2 linked regions of the Halorhodospira halochloris genome follow. The protein of the gene in region 2 interacts with the protein of the main gene of each other region in a pairwise test. Links are inferred from orthologs where the notes say so. Each region holds a gene or a part of one and is shown on either strand. Other genes may lie near its edges.

What was found.
Region 1: the proteins of HH1059_RS09100 (region 2) and ftsB interact in binary tests that used the Escherichia coli proteins (3 or more experiments, as listed by UniProt). The link is inferred for Halorhodospira halochloris from one-to-one orthologs.

The regions. Positions count from the first base shown.
Region 1 is NZ_AP017372.2:825,402-832,228, reverse strand. Bases 3,996-6,824 are described here. They hold ftsB (cell division protein FtsB), read right to left. Parts: upstream 5,634-6,824; coding sequence 5,358-5,633; downstream 3,996-5,357. Other genes in these bases: eno (phosphopyruvate hydratase), read right to left, coding at 5,659-6,824; ispD (2-C-methyl-D-erythritol 4-phosphate cytidylyltransferase), read right to left, coding at 4,649-5,356; ispF (2-C-methyl-D-erythritol 2,4-cyclodiphosphate synthase), read right to left, coding at 4,155-4,655; truD (tRNA pseudouridine(13) synthase TruD), read right to left, coding at 3,996-4,158. In the rest of the region: HH1059_RS03975 (glutamate synthase subunit beta), read left to right, coding at 1-476; HH1059_RS03970 (protein-L-isoaspartate(D-aspartate) O-methyltransferase), read right to left, coding at 896-1,567; 5'/3'-nucleotidase SurE, read right to left, coding at 1,564-2,319; HH1059_RS03960 (Smr/MutS family protein), read left to right, coding at 2,562-3,128; more of truD, read right to left, coding at 3,148-3,995; more of eno, read right to left, coding at 6,825-6,827. UniProt on the Escherichia coli protein: Essential cell division protein. May link together the upstream cell division proteins, which are predominantly cytoplasmic, with the downstream cell division proteins, which are predominantly periplasmic.
Region 2 is NZ_AP017372.2:1,984,107-1,993,654, reverse strand. Bases 170-3,169 are described here. They hold HH1059_RS09100 (cell division protein FtsQ/DivIB), read left to right. Parts: upstream 170-1,246; coding sequence 1,247-2,092; downstream 2,093-3,169. Other genes in these bases: ftsA (cell division protein FtsA), read left to right, coding at 2,107-3,169; HH1059_RS09105 (D-alanine--D-alanine ligase), read left to right, coding at 339-1,250; murB (UDP-N-acetylmuramate dehydrogenase), read left to right, coding at 170-339. Outside these bases: more of murB, read left to right, coding at 1-169; more of ftsA, read left to right, coding at 3,170-3,345; cell division protein FtsZ, read left to right, coding at 3,418-4,572; lpxC (UDP-3-O-acyl-N-acetylglucosamine deacetylase), read left to right, coding at 4,746-5,648; HH1059_RS09080 (phosphoglycolate phosphatase), read left to right, coding at 5,777-6,457; trpE (anthranilate synthase component I), read left to right, coding at 6,462-7,946; HH1059_RS09070 (anthranilate synthase component II), read left to right, coding at 7,943-8,527; trpD (anthranilate phosphoribosyltransferase), read left to right, coding at 8,530-9,548. UniProt on the Escherichia coli protein: Essential cell division protein. May link together the upstream cell division proteins, which are predominantly cytoplasmic, with the downstream cell division proteins, which are predominantly periplasmic. May control correct divisome assembly.

The sequences.
Region 1 (6,827 bases), 1.2 Mb from region 2 along the record:
ACTGGCCGCATAAGCTCAACACCTCGTCATCACACCAGGAAGGATGTGAGCGGATGTGGAACTTCCTGACCAAGGAGTTTGTTGGTGACGAGAGTGGTAATGTGCGGGCCATCCGCTATGCCAAGGTTGAGTGGCACAAGGATGAACAAGGCAACTGGCAAATGAGCGAAGTACCAGGAACTGAAGCCGAGATGCCGGCTGATCTTGTCTTCCTCGCTATGGGCTTTGTCCACCCCGTGCGAGCCGGCATGCTTGCCGAATTGGAGGAGAAGGCAGGTCTGCAGTTTGATGAGCGTGGCAACGTCAGTGGCGCGACTGAAGGCGAGGAGGCTTACAAGACCAATGTTGAAGGGGTCTTCGCCGCCGGCGATATGCGTCGCGGCCAATCGCTAGTCGTCTGGGCTATCCGCGAAGGTCGCCAATGCGCCCACGCCGTCGATAAGTGGTTGCAAGGGAAGACTAACCTGCCGCGTTAATTTTTGCTGTTTTAAGACCAGCGCGAGATGTAGCCACGCCCCGACCGCTGTGCCATACCAACCTGCTGTGGAGGACGCCGTGCATCCATCCCTGGAGGCTTCATGGCGCCATCCCTGGCGCCAAGACCTCCACAGCAGGATTGGACATGGCACAGCGGGTCGAGGGGGACCCACAGCCACAGCGTCCTCCTCTATGGCTGACCTAACATGGCGCTAATGGATTTGGTTCAGGCGGTACCTTGCTCTCTAAGGTGTATCTCTAAAAACTCCCAGGGGCCATTTAGTTGCCCCGGTATGGAGGTCTTGGCGCCAAGGATGGCGCCATGAAGCCTCCAGGGATGGATTTACGGCGTCCTCCATACCGGGGCAACTAAATGGCCCCTGGGAGTTTGCGGAGGTTCTTTAAAGAGACAGCAAATCTACCCGCGCCCATGCACCATCGGCACAAAGGTCACCCCGGCAGCACGGTGTTGTTCTATCCCCTCGGCGGTCTTATCGATAACCAACAACTCCTGGTAACCAGCGCCGCCAATAGGTGCAACCATTCGCCCACCTACAGCTAACTGATCGAGTAACGGCTCAGGGATAGAATGGGGTGCGGCAGTTAAGATGATGCCGTCGTAGGGGGAGTATTCTGGCCAGCCCTGATAGCCATCGCCATGGCGTATATGCACATTGTACAGACGGGCCTGGCGTAAACGCTGGCGCGCCTGCGGAACCAGGGCTCCAATACGCTCTACGGTATAGACTTGCGGCACCAAATGGGCGAGTATCGCAGCTTGATAACCTGACCCAGTACCGATCTCAAGCACCCTTTCTGGCACTCCTGGCTCGAGCAGCAACTCGCTCATGCGCGCCACCACCCAGGGCTGCGATATGGTCTGGCCATGCCCTATCGGCAAAGGGGTGTTATCGTACGCCCTACTCTGCAACGCCTCATCGATGAAAAGATGGCGCGGCACCTCGCGTAGCGCATCAAGTACACGCGCATCATTGACCCCTTGCGCAGCAATAGCCTCAACCAAACGCTCACGGGTCCGCCGTGAGGTCATGCCAACACCCTCTGAACCACCCCGAGCGCGTCCGATCATACTTTTATCCCCGCTAGCCATCCGCTGACCTGCTCCAGGGCCGAGTAACGGGTGAGATCTACTTGTATCGGGGTTACCGATACATAGCCGTTACGCACAGCGTAAAAGTCTGTCCCGGGACCGGAATCCTGCTCTGAGCCGGGCGGTCCTATCCAGTATATCGGCCTACCGCGCGGATCATGCTCTTTGATAACCGCCTCGGCCCGGTGACGGGAGCCGAGACGAGTAGCGTGCAGTCCCTGAATCTCATCCCAGGGCAGGTCAGGCACATTGACATTGAGGATAGTATCAACCGGCAATGGATCATCCTGAATCTGCTCAAGTAACTTTAGCGCTACTCGCGCTGCAGAATCAAAATAGATAGGCCGCGGGCCTCCGGCAAGCGAGATCGCCACAGCCGGCAGGCCAAGATAACGGCCCTCCATGGCAGCGGCGACTGTGCCACTATAGAGCACATCATCGCCAAGGTTGGCCCCAGCGTTGATGCCCGAAAAGACCATATCCGGATCCTGCTCCAAGAACCCCGTCAGTGCTACGTGGACACAATCTGTCGGCGTTCCCTGTACCCGATAGCGATCTGCCTCAACCTGGCTGACCCGAATCGGATCCTCCAGGGTTAAAGAGTTACTGGCTCCACTGCGATCCCGTTCAGGGGCAATTACAGTAACCCGCGCCACGCTGCCAAGCCGAGCAGCAAGCGCAAGTATGCCCTCAGCCTGATAACCGTCATCATTGCTTATCAATATATACATAGCTCTGCTAGGCGCTTCTTGAAACAACCGCTGTGAGCCCCGCCACTCCTACTCTAGAGCCATCTCCAGCAACTCTTAACCGGATGCTTTCCAGCCGCCCCCCAGAGCACCATGACTCCCCGGCGGCAATTCTACGAAGCTCAACAAATTGTTAGAGGCGCCCTCTTGTCTCCTGTAAATTCTCGCTTGTTCGCTGCTAGTATACTGGTTGTTCCCGCGGTCATGCAGCGCAGATGTTAGCCATGGACGATTCGCAGCAAGCCGAAGACCCCGAGTTGCCAGATGACGACGAACAGATGGACCTGTTCCGGCAGGCAGTCGCTGACGCCCGCCCGCTCCATAGCGATCTAGCAGACACTCGGAAACGCCCTCCGGCCCCGCGCCCATTACAGCTAGAGGCCGACGAACAGCAAGTGATTGATGAGTTACTCAATTCACCTACCGATTGGGCCGGTATTGAGGTCGGCGACGAGATAAGCTATTGCCGCCCCGGAGTTCAACGGCGGGTAATGCAAAGGCTACGCCGCGGCCAGTTCAAGCCGAAGGCACACTTGGACCTGCACGGCAGCACTTTGAGAAATGCCAGCTCAGAACTGAAATCTTTCCTGAACTCCTGCAAACAACGCGACATCAGCTGCGTCAGGATCGTCCACGGTAAAGGCCGCGGCTCTCGCCACGGGGTGCCGGTACTCAAGGCCGCAGTAGATAGGTGGCTGCGTCAACGTGATGATATCCTGGCGTTCTCCTCGGCGCCCTCTTTTGATGGCGGCACAGGTGCAGTATATGTGCTGCTCAGAAAGCAGCCCTAGGGCCATTGCGCTTAGCTAGTCAGGTCCGGGTGCGGACAATTTCTCGGACCAAAATGCTAGCATAAGATCCGGCAGGCAACTGGAAAGATACCTCTAGCCTGTCTGGAGTTCGCCATTGCCACCTCAAATTGCGCGGCATTACCCTTAAGGCGCGACGTTGCGCCTTTAGCCCTTGGCGCTCCAGGGCCGCTATGAGCTCCGCTGCTGGCGCTAGCACTCGTTCCTCCAACTGCCCCACAACACCCTCAGGGGCATCTCTGTGCTGTCCTGGCAGGGGCCCGGTGGGATGCACCAACCCGTGCCGCGCCCGACTGGCAAGGTATTTATCCGCTTCAACGACAGCAAAATGGCTATGGCTAGCGTCAAGCATCGCCCGCTCACCAGACAACACCCTATCCCAGCTGCCCTCCCCGACCCGTTCGGCCAAGACCCTATTGAACAATTCAGCTCGTGCCGCAGAGAGCAGAGTACTGCGCATTGACCTGTTACGTACCCTCTTCTCGCCCAACAACCAAGCACAGGCCTGCTCAAAATTATCGCCATCGCGGCCAAAACGCTGCTCGCCAAAGTAGTTAGGCATACCATGGTGGGCCAAGGTCACCAGACGCTTGTCAATTTCACCGCGAGGGGCTTCCACACTGCGCAAAGTGATGACAAATTTGTTGGCTCGCAATGAGCCTATCCGTAATTTTCGATCATTACGAGTAGCAGCGATGACCTCCACCCCCTCGGCGATCTGGCCCGGCTCGACTGACCGCTTATCCCCCGGGGCATGAAGGCTAAACCATTGCGTAGTCTCGGCATGGCGATCCTTGCGGCCAGCGTAGGAGACAGCAGAACGCGCGAGGCCAAAATGCCTAGCCAGCAAGCCAGCAACCGCCTCTGTGGTCCAGCCACGCTTGCGCAGCTGCAGCAGGTGATGCTCGCCGTCGCCTGAGGGGGTGAACCCCAGGACCTCGGTGACGATGAAATCTTCCGGATAGGTGCGGGCTGTTGCCGTACCAGGCAGAGGAGGATACGCCGGTATCACCGCTGAGCCTTGATAGCTGGCTCCATCAGGATCACAGCCAGAGCGGCTATACCCTCACCGCGACCGGTAAAACCCAGCCTCTCACTGGTAGTTGCCTTGATATTGACCACCTCGGCAGGTAACTCCAGGGTTTTAGCAGTCCTCTGGCGCATCTCGCTAATGTAGCAGGCCAATTTTGGTGCTTGGGCGATAACAGTTGCATCAACATTGACCGGCTGCCAACCGGCTTCCCGCGCTGTCATCACGGTACTGGCTAGTAGCTCACTGCTATCGGCACCCTTCCAGCGCGGATCATCATCAGGAAAGTGATGCCCTATATCACCTAAGCCCACCGCACCCAAGAGGGCATCGGTAACCGCATGCAGCAGAACATCACCATCGGAGTGGGCCTCTAGAGAGCGCTCATAGGGGATCCATACCCCACCCAGGGTAAACCCCTCGCCAGCGGCGCTAAAGCTGTGGACATCAAATCCTTGACCAATTCGCATATCTATAATTCTTCCCCGTGGGAATCGCGCCGCGATTTAAGTATCGCTGCAGCGAGATCGAAATCCTCCGGTTGGGTTATCTTGAGGTTGGCAGGATCCCCAGGAACCAACAGAGGCTTACCTCCCAGGCGTTCAACTGCCTGCGCTTCATCAGTGACGCGTACACCAGCACTACGGGCATCACCAAGGCCCTCACGCAGCAAAACCACAGGGAACAGCTGCGGAGTCTGGGCCTGCCATAGGGAGTCTCGCGGTACAGTCGCCGCAACCTGCGACCCTTCACTGCGCTTGAGTGTATCTGCCACCGGTTTGGCTAACAGAGCGCCATGGTCATTACTGGTGCCCAAGCTGATCAGCCGGTCGAGCTCTTCTTCACTCAGACACGGCCTGACTGCATCATGCACCAGCGCCCAGTCATCATCTCCACCTAGCTCGACCACATGATCTAGGGCAGCCAGTACTGAATCCTGCCTTTCTGCTCCCCCGTCAACGCGCTTTACGGGCTTTGTAGTGGCGAAATCAAGCCTATCCCAATAAGGGTCGTGCGCAGCTACAGCAACCACCGCTCCCGCAACCCTGCTGTGGCCTAATAGCCGTTCGATAACCCACTCAATCACAGGCCTACCTAGCAGTTCTCGATACTGCTTAGGTTGACCGCCGCCCATACGCCGCCCCACACCGGCTGCCGGAATAACCGCCCACAATCTCAAGTCAATCTTCCTCGATCACCTGATAAAAAGTTTCATCCTCACGGATCATGCCAAGCTGGTAACGGGCGCGCTCCTCCAAGGCATCAAGACCCTCTTTCAGATCTTCTACCTCCGCGGCCAAGGCGTCGTTGCGTGCCTGAGCTCGCTCATTTGCCTGACGTTGCTCATCCAGGCTACTATGCAATTCGATTAGGGTTGGCACGCTCCCCGGACCGAACCATAGCTGAAATTGCAGCAATGCTAACAACAACGCCAGAGCGCCTATAACCCAGCGCAACACATCCTCCCCGCCGAAGCTAACTTTAGCCGCGCGGCTTTAACGCCTCACGACCAAGGTAGCAGGCATCGCACGCAAGCTCTTCCTCTATGCGCAGCAATTGATTGTACTTTGCCACCCTGTCGGAGCGGCTCAATGAACCGGTTTTAATCTGCGTAGCACGGGTAGCTACCGCCAGATCGGCAATAGTAACATCCTCGGTTTCGCCTGAACGGTGAGAAACAACAGAGGTATAGCCGGCGTTATCCGCAATGCGGATCGCTTCAAGGGTTTCGGTTACGGTGCCAATCTGATTGAGCTTGATGAGGATCGAATTGGCTATACCTAAATCTATCCCTTTCTGCAGAATCTTTGGATTAGTAACAAACAGATCGTCACCAACCAATTGAACCTTATTGCCGAGACGCTCAGTAAGCAACTTCCAACCGTCCCAGTCAGACTCATCCATGCCGTCCTCGATCGATACTATGGGGAATCTGTCGACTAAATCAGCCAGATAGTCGGCAAACCCAGCTGCATCGAAATCACGCTGCTCGGAGGCAAGGCGATAGACGCCGCTATCATAGATCTCAGAGCTTGCAACATCTAACGCCAACACCACATCATCGCCGGCGCGATACCCAGCTCGGTCGATCGCCTCCATTACCACTTCTAGCGCCGCCTGATTAGAATCGAGATTGGGGGCAAAGCCGCCTTCATCACCCACACTAGTAGCCAGGCCACGATCACCGAGAACCTTCTTCAAGGCATGGAAAATCTCTGCGCCACAGCGCAGGGCCTCACTGAAGCGCTCAAAGCCGAGCGGCATGATCATGAATTCTTGGATATCGACATTATTGTCGGCGTGCTCACCGCCGTTGAGGATGTTCATCATAGGGGCGGGTAATTTGGGCTCGACACCTTGCTCATGCAGATGGCGAAACAGTAAAATCCCGCGACTATTTGCAGCAGCTCGGGCAACTGCCATAGATGCTGCAAGGATGGCGTTAGCCCCCAAATTGCTCTTGTTAGGGGTGCCATCAAGCTCAATCATAAGCTGGTCAAGACCCTGCTGATCATTGGCGTCATGACCCCGTAACGCTTTGTTTATGCTGGTAGTTACATGATCAGCAGCACGGCCGACCCCCTTGCCGGCATAGCGCCCCTCACCATCACGCAGCTCCACCGCCTCACGGCTACCGGTCGAAGCACCAG
Region 2 (9,548 bases):
TGGCGGCTCAGCAGCGGAGATCCGGAACTGCTGGCTAGCCGCATTAAAGAGATCATGCGTCGGCGCAAATTGACTCAACCGCTCGGTGAGCCAACTGCGGGATCGGTCTTCCGTAACCCGCCGGGAGACTCCGCCGGGCGCTTGATTGAAGCGGCGGGCTGTAAGGGGGCCAGCGTTGGCAGGGCAAGGGTCTCTGAGCGCCACGCTAACTTCATAGTTAACGAAGGCGGCAAAGCAGCGGATATCGAGGCGCTAATGGCTTGGGTCCGAGACAAGGTGGCGAGCGAGTTTGGCGTCTACCTTGAGCCCGAGGTGCATGTCGTCGGGGAGGCAACCTGATGAGCGGATTGAAGCTGCCATGCCCGGCGGATGTCGGCCCTGTAGCTGTGTTGATGGGTGGTGATTCCGCCGAACGGGAGATATCACTGCAAAGTGGTAAAGCAGTTCTCGCGGCGTTGCAGCGCCAGGGGTTTGCTGCCCAAGGCTTTGATCCGCGCGATGAGCAGATAGAAGCACTGCGCGATTACTCGTGCGCCTTCATAGTGTTGCATGGCCGGGGTGGAGAAGACGGTGTCATCCAGGGAGCCCTAGAGAGCCTTGGTGTGCCGTACACCGGCAGCGGTCTGCTCGGTTCTGCTTTGGCTATGGATAAATGGCGCTGCAAGCGGTTATGGCAGGGCTGCGCTCTGCCCAGCCCTGCGGGGCAGCTTATGGCAAGTGCTGATCAGCCTTGTCACATAGACTTGCCGGTAATAGTAAAGCCAGCCCATGAGGGGTCGAGCATCGGCATGACCAAGGTTGTCGATATCAATCAGCTCGCTCCGGCGTGGCATGAGGCGGCTAAGTACGATCAGCAGGTCCTTGTCGAGCAGTGGATCAATGGTACTGAATACACCGTCGCCCTACTCGGCGATAGGGCGCTGCCGTCGATCAGGCTGGAGACTTCACATGAGTTCTTCGATTTTACCGCCAAATACGAAGATCCAACCACCGGCCACTTTTGTCCCAGTGGGCTAGATGAAGAGGCCGAGCATGAGTTGGGCGAGATGTGCCAGAAAGCATTTGCAGCACTCGGTTGTAATGGCTGGGGTAGGGTCGACGTCTTGCGTGATGATGACGGTAAGTGGTGGTTGCTTGAGGTTAATACCATTCCAGGAATGACCGATCACTCTCTAGTTCCGATTGCTGCCGCTCAGGCGGGTATCGGTTTTGATGAGTTGGTGGTGGCCATCCTCGGGGAGGCCTTATGAGTTCAGGTGCTGATTGGACGGATTTGCTCGGTAAACAGAAGCAGCAGCGTAAGTCCCACTCTCGGGGGCAGTCGCGCAAGCGTGTACCTGCTGGTCAGTCGGCAGAGCGAGAGGGCGGTCCGGCAGGATTTTTTGGCGTTGGCAGTGGTTGGTTGGGGCCCATATTTTTGGCTGTCTTGCTGATTGCTGGTGTATATGCGGTGGCCTGGATGATTAACGAGGGCAGAATTTTACCGCTGGAGAGGGTCGCTATGGCCGAAGCCCCGGAGAAGGTTACTGGCGAGCAGTTGCGTGGCTCACTGGCGGGCCGCTTGCATCCAAGTCTGCTGGGTGTCGACACGGTAGCTATTCGTGACTCCCTGGAGCGTCTGCCCTGGGTTGAAGAGGCGCAGGTAAGGCGCGACTGGCCGGCCACCTTAAAGCTTCATATCCAAGAGCGCCAAGCCTTGGGTATTTGGAATGAGCAGGCTCTGCTCGATTACTCCGGCGCGGTTTTTAGTCCTGCTGAAGAGACCTATCCGGAGCAATTGCCACGCTTAACCGGTCCTGAGAGCAGGGCCCAGGATGTAGCCAGGAACTTCAAGGATATGCGGCCGCTGTTTGAAGAACATGGCATGGATCTGCAAGCGTTGAGCCTTTCTGCGCGAGGGGCGTGGGCGGCTCATCTCGATGACGGGGTTAAGGTTGCCCTGGGCAGGCAGGAGCCGATGCAAAGGGCGTCACGTTTTGTAGCCGTTGTGCCAGAGCTTCAGGCACGCAAAGACGGGCGCATGAAGCGGGTGGACTTGCGCTATCCCAATGGTTTTGCGGTGGCCTGGGCCGCTGCGGAAGAATCAGACTGAGCTCGGAGCTAAACATGGTCAGGAAAACAGAAGACAACCTCCTGGTAGGGCTCGATATAGGCACTTCAAAAGTAGTAGCCATAGTCGGTGAGACAAAAGATGATGGCTCTATTGAGGTGATAGGCGTGGGGAGCCACCCATCGCATGGCCTGAAAAAGGGGGTAGTAGTAAATATAGACTCCACTGTGCAATCAATTCAGCGTGCAGTGGAAGAGGCAGAGCTGATGGCTGGGTGTGAGATCCATTCGGTCTTCGTGGGCATCTCCGGTAGCCATATTCGTAGCCTCAACTCGCACGGCATGGTGGCAATACGTGATAAGGAAGTTCGTCACGCTGATCTGGAGCGTGTTCTTGATGGCGCTAAGGCGGTGGCCATACCGGCAGATCAGCAGATTATCCACGTTATCCCGCAGGAATTTGTCATCGACAGTCAGGAGGGGATCCGTGAGCCGCTCGGTATGTCCGGTGTCCGCCTGGAGGCGCGCGTTCACATGGTTACTGGCGCGGTTTCAGCTGCTGAGAATATCACCAAGTGTGTGCATCGCTGTGCGCTGGAGGTGGACGACATAGTCTTGCAACAGTTAGCGGCTAGCCACGCGGTGCTAAGTGACGATGAGAAGGAGCTAGGTGTTTGCCTGGTAGATATCGGCGGCGGTACGACCGATATCGCTATCTTTACTGGCGGAGCTATCCGCCACACTGCGGTTATCCCTATAGCGGGCCATCAGGTTACCAACGACATAGCGGTGGCGCTGCGGACTCCTACCCATCATGCCGAGGATATCAAGGTCAAATACGCCTGCGCGCTGTCCCAGCTCGCCAACCCGGAAGAGAGCATCGAGGTGCCTTCCGTCGGCGATCGGCCACCGCGGCGTTTATCGCGGCAATCTTTGGCCTCGGTAGTAGAGCCGCGCTACGAAGAGCTGCTAGCCCTCGTGCAGGCGGAACTGCGCAAGAGCGGCTTCGAAGACCTGATCCCTGCGGGCATAGTGCTGACCGGTGGCAGTTCGAAAATGGAAGGGGTAAGCGATTTGGCCGAAGAGGTCTTCCATTTGCCGGTACGTATCGGCGTGCCCAAGCATGTAACCGGTCTCTCCGACGTGGTGCGCAACCCCGTTTACTCAACAGGAGTGGGGTTACTTGCGTTCGGGGCGCGTAATCGCGGGTCAGAGATATCCCAGCTATTTTCCAGCGAGGCAACAGGCAGTGCGTTATGGGGTCGGATGAAGAGCTGGTTTAAAGGCAATTTATAGCGGGCAGCCAAGAACAGACATATTGAAATTTGAAAAATTCTATATATACGTTAAGATTGAGGAGAAGCAACCATGTTTGAACTGATGGATACAGAGAATCAAAATGCGGTAATCAAGGTCATAGGCGTAGGTGGTGGCGGCGGCAACGCTGTTCAGCACATGGTCACGGCGGATATCAGTGGAGTCGATTTCATCTACGCCAATACCGATGCCCAAGCCCTTGCCAACACCTCGGCGGGTTCAACCGTGCAGCTCGGTTCGGGGATAACCAAGGGGTTAGGAGCAGGTGCCGATCCGCAGACTGGCCGAGATGCGGCAGAAGAGTCGCGTGGCCGTATCCAGGAGGTAATGCAAGGGGGTGATATGGTCTTTATTACCGCCGGAATGGGTGGCGGTACTGGCACAGGGGCCGCTCCGGTAGTGGCCGAAGTGGCTCGCGAAATGGGCGTTTTGGCAGTGGCTGTGGTGACCAAGCCGTTCCCCTTTGAGGGCGGTAAACGCATGAGCATTGCCGAGGAGGGCATCAAAGAGCTGGAGCAGAATGTCGACTCACTTATAACCATTCCGAATGAGCGCCTGCTGCCGGTATTGGGTAAAAATCTGACCCTGCTGGATGCCTTCAAGTCGGCCAATGATGTGCTACTTGGTGCGGTTAGGGGGATTGCTGAGCTAATAACCCGGCCCGGCCTCATTAATGTTGACTTCGCCGACGTGCGCACAGTAATGACCCAGATGGGTATGGCGGTAATGGGCAACGGTGTGGCCTCGGGTGAAGGCCGTGCACGAGAAGCGGCGGATCGGGCCATCGCTTGTCCGCTCTTGGAAGACTTCAACCTAGCCGGCGCCAACGGCATTCTGGTCAATGTAACCGGCGGCTATAACCTCTCGATCGGCGAATTTGATGAGGTCGGTAATGCCGTACGGGAATATGCTGCAGATGAGGCAACGGTTGTTGTCGGTGCTGTGATCGACCCCGAACTCGAAAACGAGCTGCGGGTAACGGTCGTCGCGACCGGCCTCGGCAGTGTGCCGCGGACGGTTGCCGAACCGGCGGCGAGGGATGCGTCCTCTACTCGTAAGCCGAGTGGTGAGGTTGATTACGCTCAGCTTGACCGCCCAACCGTCATAAGGCAGAAGGCTGCCAATGAAAAAGGAACCGACGCTGATCCCGAAAGCGATATGGAATATCTTGATATTCCAGCATTTTTGCGTCGCCAAGCGGATTGAGAGAAGAAAATTGTGCAATGCAGTATACATTTGAGGTAATTTTACACTAAAATTACAAAGCCTCTTGCCGATAAGCATAATGAGGCGGGTTCCGCCCGGTAAATCCGGACGGGGCTAGTTGCCCCGCTAGCGGCGGGGCTGATCTTGCAACATGAGCGGGGGGCCTAGCAGGCATGATGCGACAACGTACACTCAAAAACAGCATACGTGCGACCGGTGTGGGACTGCATACAGGTGAGAAAGTTTATCTCGTCCTGCGTCCGGCGCCGGCCAATACGGGCATAGTGTTTCGCCGCACCGACCTCGACTTTGAGGTGAGGGCGACTGCAGCAGCAGTGGGTGATACACGGTTGTCGACATGCCTGGTCCAGGACGGGGTAAGGATCGCCACCGTCGAGCACCTGCTCTCCGCACTCGCCGGCTTAGGCATCGATAACTGCTATGTCGATCTCTCCGCTGCGGAAGTGCCTATCATGGACGGCAGCGCGGCTCCTTTCGTCTTCCTGATCCGTTCAGCAGGGTTGAAGGAGCAGGATGCCCCTAAGCGTTTCGTGCGCATCCTCGAGCCTGTGCAGGTGGTGGATGGCGATAAGTGGGTCGCCTTCGAGCCCTTTGAGGGCTTTAAGGTCAGTTTCACTATCGACTTCGACCACCCGGTCTTCCTCAGGGAGTTTGCTCGGGCGGTAGTCGATTTCTCTTCAACATCCTTCGTCAAAGAGGTTAGCAGGGCACGGACCTTTGGTTTCATGAAGGAGATCGAGGCACTGCGTGCCTCACGTCTGGCCCTGGGCGGTAGTCTTGATAACGCCATAGTGGTTGATGAATATCGAGTGCTCAACGAGGACGGTTTGCGCTATCGCGATGAATTCGTCAAGCACAAGATCCTCGATGCGATAGGCGACCTCTACCTCCTTGGCAGCAGCCTAATCGGTTCTTTCCACGGCCACAAATCCGGGCATGCTCTCAACAATCGCTTGCTGCGCAAGCTGCTGGAAAATCAGCACGCCTGGGAAGAGATCACCTTTGAGGATGTCTCAGAACTGCCAATAGCCTACGATAAGCCGCTCCTCGCCTGAGATGGGGCGGTGCAAGAGCTTTGCTAGCCGAGTATTTCCTGCCTATCCTGGTTAGCACTGCTCATGGAGCCTTGCGGTGCCCGGCGCGCAGCGGGTAAGCTGACGGCTTTTGAGTCAAGCAAGGATCCATGTTCAAAATCCAGCCTCAAGCGTTTCTATTCGACCTAGATGGGACGCTAGTAGATAGCGCCCCAGACTTGTGTTTTGCAGTCAATTCTATGCTCCGTGAGCGCGGCTCCGATCCTGTTGAGTTGGCTGCGCTGCGCAACTGGGTCGGCAATGGTGCTAGACGCCTGATAGCGCGTGCGCTGACCGCAACGATGGATGATGACCCCCCGGCCCAGGAGTGGGACTCTGCCCTGGAGCGCTTCTATGAGCTTTATGCTGAGCGTCTCTATGTTGATAGTCAGCCCTACCCAGGGGCCATAGAGGCGGTTCGGGCGTTACATGGCATGGGCGTGGCAGTAGCGGTGGTGACCAACAAGCCGTACCGTTTCGCCCAGCCTATCATTGAGCATATGGGCTTAGGCCAAGCGATCAAGGTAGTTGTCGGAGGTGATTGCGCCCCAGCCCGCAAGCCTGATCCGCAACCTCTCCATCTGGCTGCAAGCAGGTTAGGCGTAGACATCGACCAAACGGTTATGGTCGGTGATTCGGCCACTGATGTGGCTGCAGCACGCGCGGCGGGTGTGCCAGTGATTTGTGTTTCCTACGGCTATCGGCGCGGGATTGCAGTAGAGCAGCTCGGTGCGGATATGGTGCTGGATAACCTGCGCGAGTTGCCGGAACTGATGCGGGAGGCGGTCTGAGGAGATGAAAGAGAACGAATTTAATAGCCTGGCCGAGGCGGGCTACACTCGCATACCGCTGATTCGGGAAGTACTAGCTGATTTCGAGACGCCATTATCAACCTATTTGAAGCTGGCTAGCGGTCCGCGTTCATTCCTGCTCGAGTCTGTCGAGGGGGGAGAGAAATGGGGGCGCTATTCGATAATTGGCCTGCCTGCTCGTAACGAAGTTTGTGTCTATGGCCGCCAAATCGAGTTGCGCCGTGATGGTGAGCTTATTGAGCAAACCGAGGCAGCCGATCCGCTCGCCTGGATCGAGGAATTACAGTATCGGCATCGTGCCGCTCCGCCCTCCGGATTTCCGCAAATGCCCCGCTTCCTTGGCGGGTTGGTGGGTTACTTTGGTTACGATACGGTTCGCTATGTCGAGCCGCGGCTAGCCAACTCGCAGCCCCCTGATGAGCTGGGTCTACCGGATATATACCTGGTTGAGGCCGATGAGGTGGTCGTATTCGACAACCTTGCTGGACGCCTCTATCTGGTCGTACATTGCGATCCCCGCCAAGAGGCTGCGTACGAGTCAGCACTTGGGCGCCTTGAGGAGTTATCCCACCAGCTTGATAAGCCGCTCCCGCGCCAGCGCAAACAGGCTCAAGGCCATGGCGGCACGACACGCAGCGAAGCGCAGTCGAATTTTACTGAGCTCGGTTACGAACAGGCGGTCGAGAAGATTCGCGACTATATTGCCGCTGGTGATGTGATGCAGGTAGTGCCCTCGCAGCGTATCTCCAAACCCTTTCACGCCGAGCCGCTAGATCTTTACCGTGCCCTGCGCTGCACCAATCCATCGCCTTATATGTATTTTCTCGATTGCGGCAATTTTCAGATTGTCGGCTCATCCCCGGAGATATTAGTGCGCCTGGAAGAGGGTGAAGTCACGGTCCGGCCCATCGCCGGTACCCGCAAGCGGGGGGCGACCGAGCAGCGCGACCGTGAACTCGAGGAGGAACTGGTCTCCGACCCTAAAGAGATAGCCGAGCACGTAATGCTTATCGACCTAGGGCGTAATGATGTTGGCCGTGTTGCCGAAACCGGGACCGTACGCCTGACCGAACGGATGGTGGTGGAGCGTTACTCGCAGGTTATGCATATCGTATCCAATGTTGTCGGCCGGTTACGACCTGGGCTGGGGGCGATGGATGTCCTGCGCGCCACCTTCCCGGCTGGCACTGTCAGCGGGGCGCCCAAGATTCGGGCCATGGAGATCATCGACGAGGTCGAGCCGGCCAAGCGCGGGGTCTATGCTGGTGCAGTGGGTTATCTCTCCTGGTCGGGCAACATGGACACTGCAATTGCCATTCGTACTGCGCTAGTCAAGGATGAGCGCGTATATGTTCAGGCCGGCGGTGGGGTGGTAATCGACTCCCTCGCCGAACTCGAATGGAAGGAGACCCTGAACAAAGGTAGGGCGCTGATGCGGGCCGTTGAAATGGCCGAGGAAGGTCTATGATCCTGATGATAGACAATTACGACTCGTTCACCTGGAACTTGGTGCAGTATCTAGGTGAGTTAGGGGCACGGGTCGAGGTGGTGCGTAACGATGAAGTCAATGTTAGCGAGGTTCGTCGTCTGCGCCCGGAGCGCATAGTAATATCACCCGGGCCTTGCACCCCTAACGAGGCCGGCGTCTCGCTGGAGCTGGTTCACGAGATGGCCGCCGAGGTGCCGATCTTGGGGGTTTGTCTCGGCCATCAAACCATTGGCCAGGTCTTCGGCGGTAAGGTAGTGCGAGCCCGCCAGGTAATGCACGGCAAGACCTCACCGGTGCGTCACCGCGGTCAAGGAGTCTTTCGCGGGCTGCCTGAGCCATTGGAAGCGACACGCTACCACTCCTTGGTGGTGGAGCGTGATACGCTGCCGGAAGTACTAGAGGTGACGGCCTGGACCGAAGGCCCTCAAGGTTCGATAGACGAGATTATGGGCGTGCGCCATCGCGAGCTGCCGGTCGAAGGCGTGCAGTTCCATCCTGAGTCGATATTGACCGCTAATGGCCATGAGCTACTGGCCAACTTCCTCAACAAAGGGTTCTAGCTATGGACATGCAATCCGCTATTCGCCGCGTAACCGAAAGGCAGGATCTGAGCAGTGCCGAGATGACAGAGGTAATGGGCACTATCATGAGCGGCGGGGCAACGCCGGCACAGATCGGCGGCTTTCTCATCGGCTTGCGCATGAAGGGTGAGACCGTAGCCGAGATAGCTGCGGCGGCGGCGGTTATGCGCGAGCTTGCCGAGCGAGTAGAGGTTGGTTTAGAGGGCGTTCTCGATACATGCGGGACCGGCGGTGATGCTAGCGGTACCTTGAATGTGTCGACTGCCGCTGCCTTTGTCGCCGCGGCGGCGGGTGTGCCGGTTGCCAAGCACGGCAATCGTTCGGTCTCCGGGCGCAGCGGCAGCGCCGATGTTCTCGAGGCGGCCGGAGCCAGCCTGGATCTCGATTGTGCTGCCCTGTCACGCTGCATTGAGCAGGTCGGCGTGGCCTTTATGTTCGCCCCTCTCCACCACGGGGCGATGAAGCACGCTGTGGGGCCGCGCCGGGAGATGGGGGTCAGAACCCTGTTTAACGTCCTCGGGCCACTGACCAATCCGGCCGGTGCGCGGCGTCAGCTGCTCGGCGTCTATGCCCCGCAGTGGGTGCGACCGATTGCCGAAGTGCTGCGTGAGCTGGGCAGTGAAAGGGTCTTGGTGGTTCATGCAGAAGATGGCTTGGATGAGCTGAGCATAGCCTCGCCGAGTCTTGTTGCCGAGCTCGTCGACGGCGATATTCGTGAATATAAGATTACCCCGCAAGAGCTGGGGATACGTGAGGCTCCGCTCAGTGAAGTCCAGGTTGCCGGCGCCGAGGATAGTCTGCGGCTAATCACCTCCGCCTTCTCAGGTGAGAGTAGCGCGGCAGCTGAACTAATCGCCCTAAATTCAGGTGCAGCCATATATGCCGCCGGGGGAGTCGACAGTTTGCAGGCTGGGGTTGATCACGCCAAAGATCTGATGGGTTCTGGTGCGGCTGCCGCAAAACTGCACAGCTTTGTGGAAAAAACCCGGGAGTTGGCTGG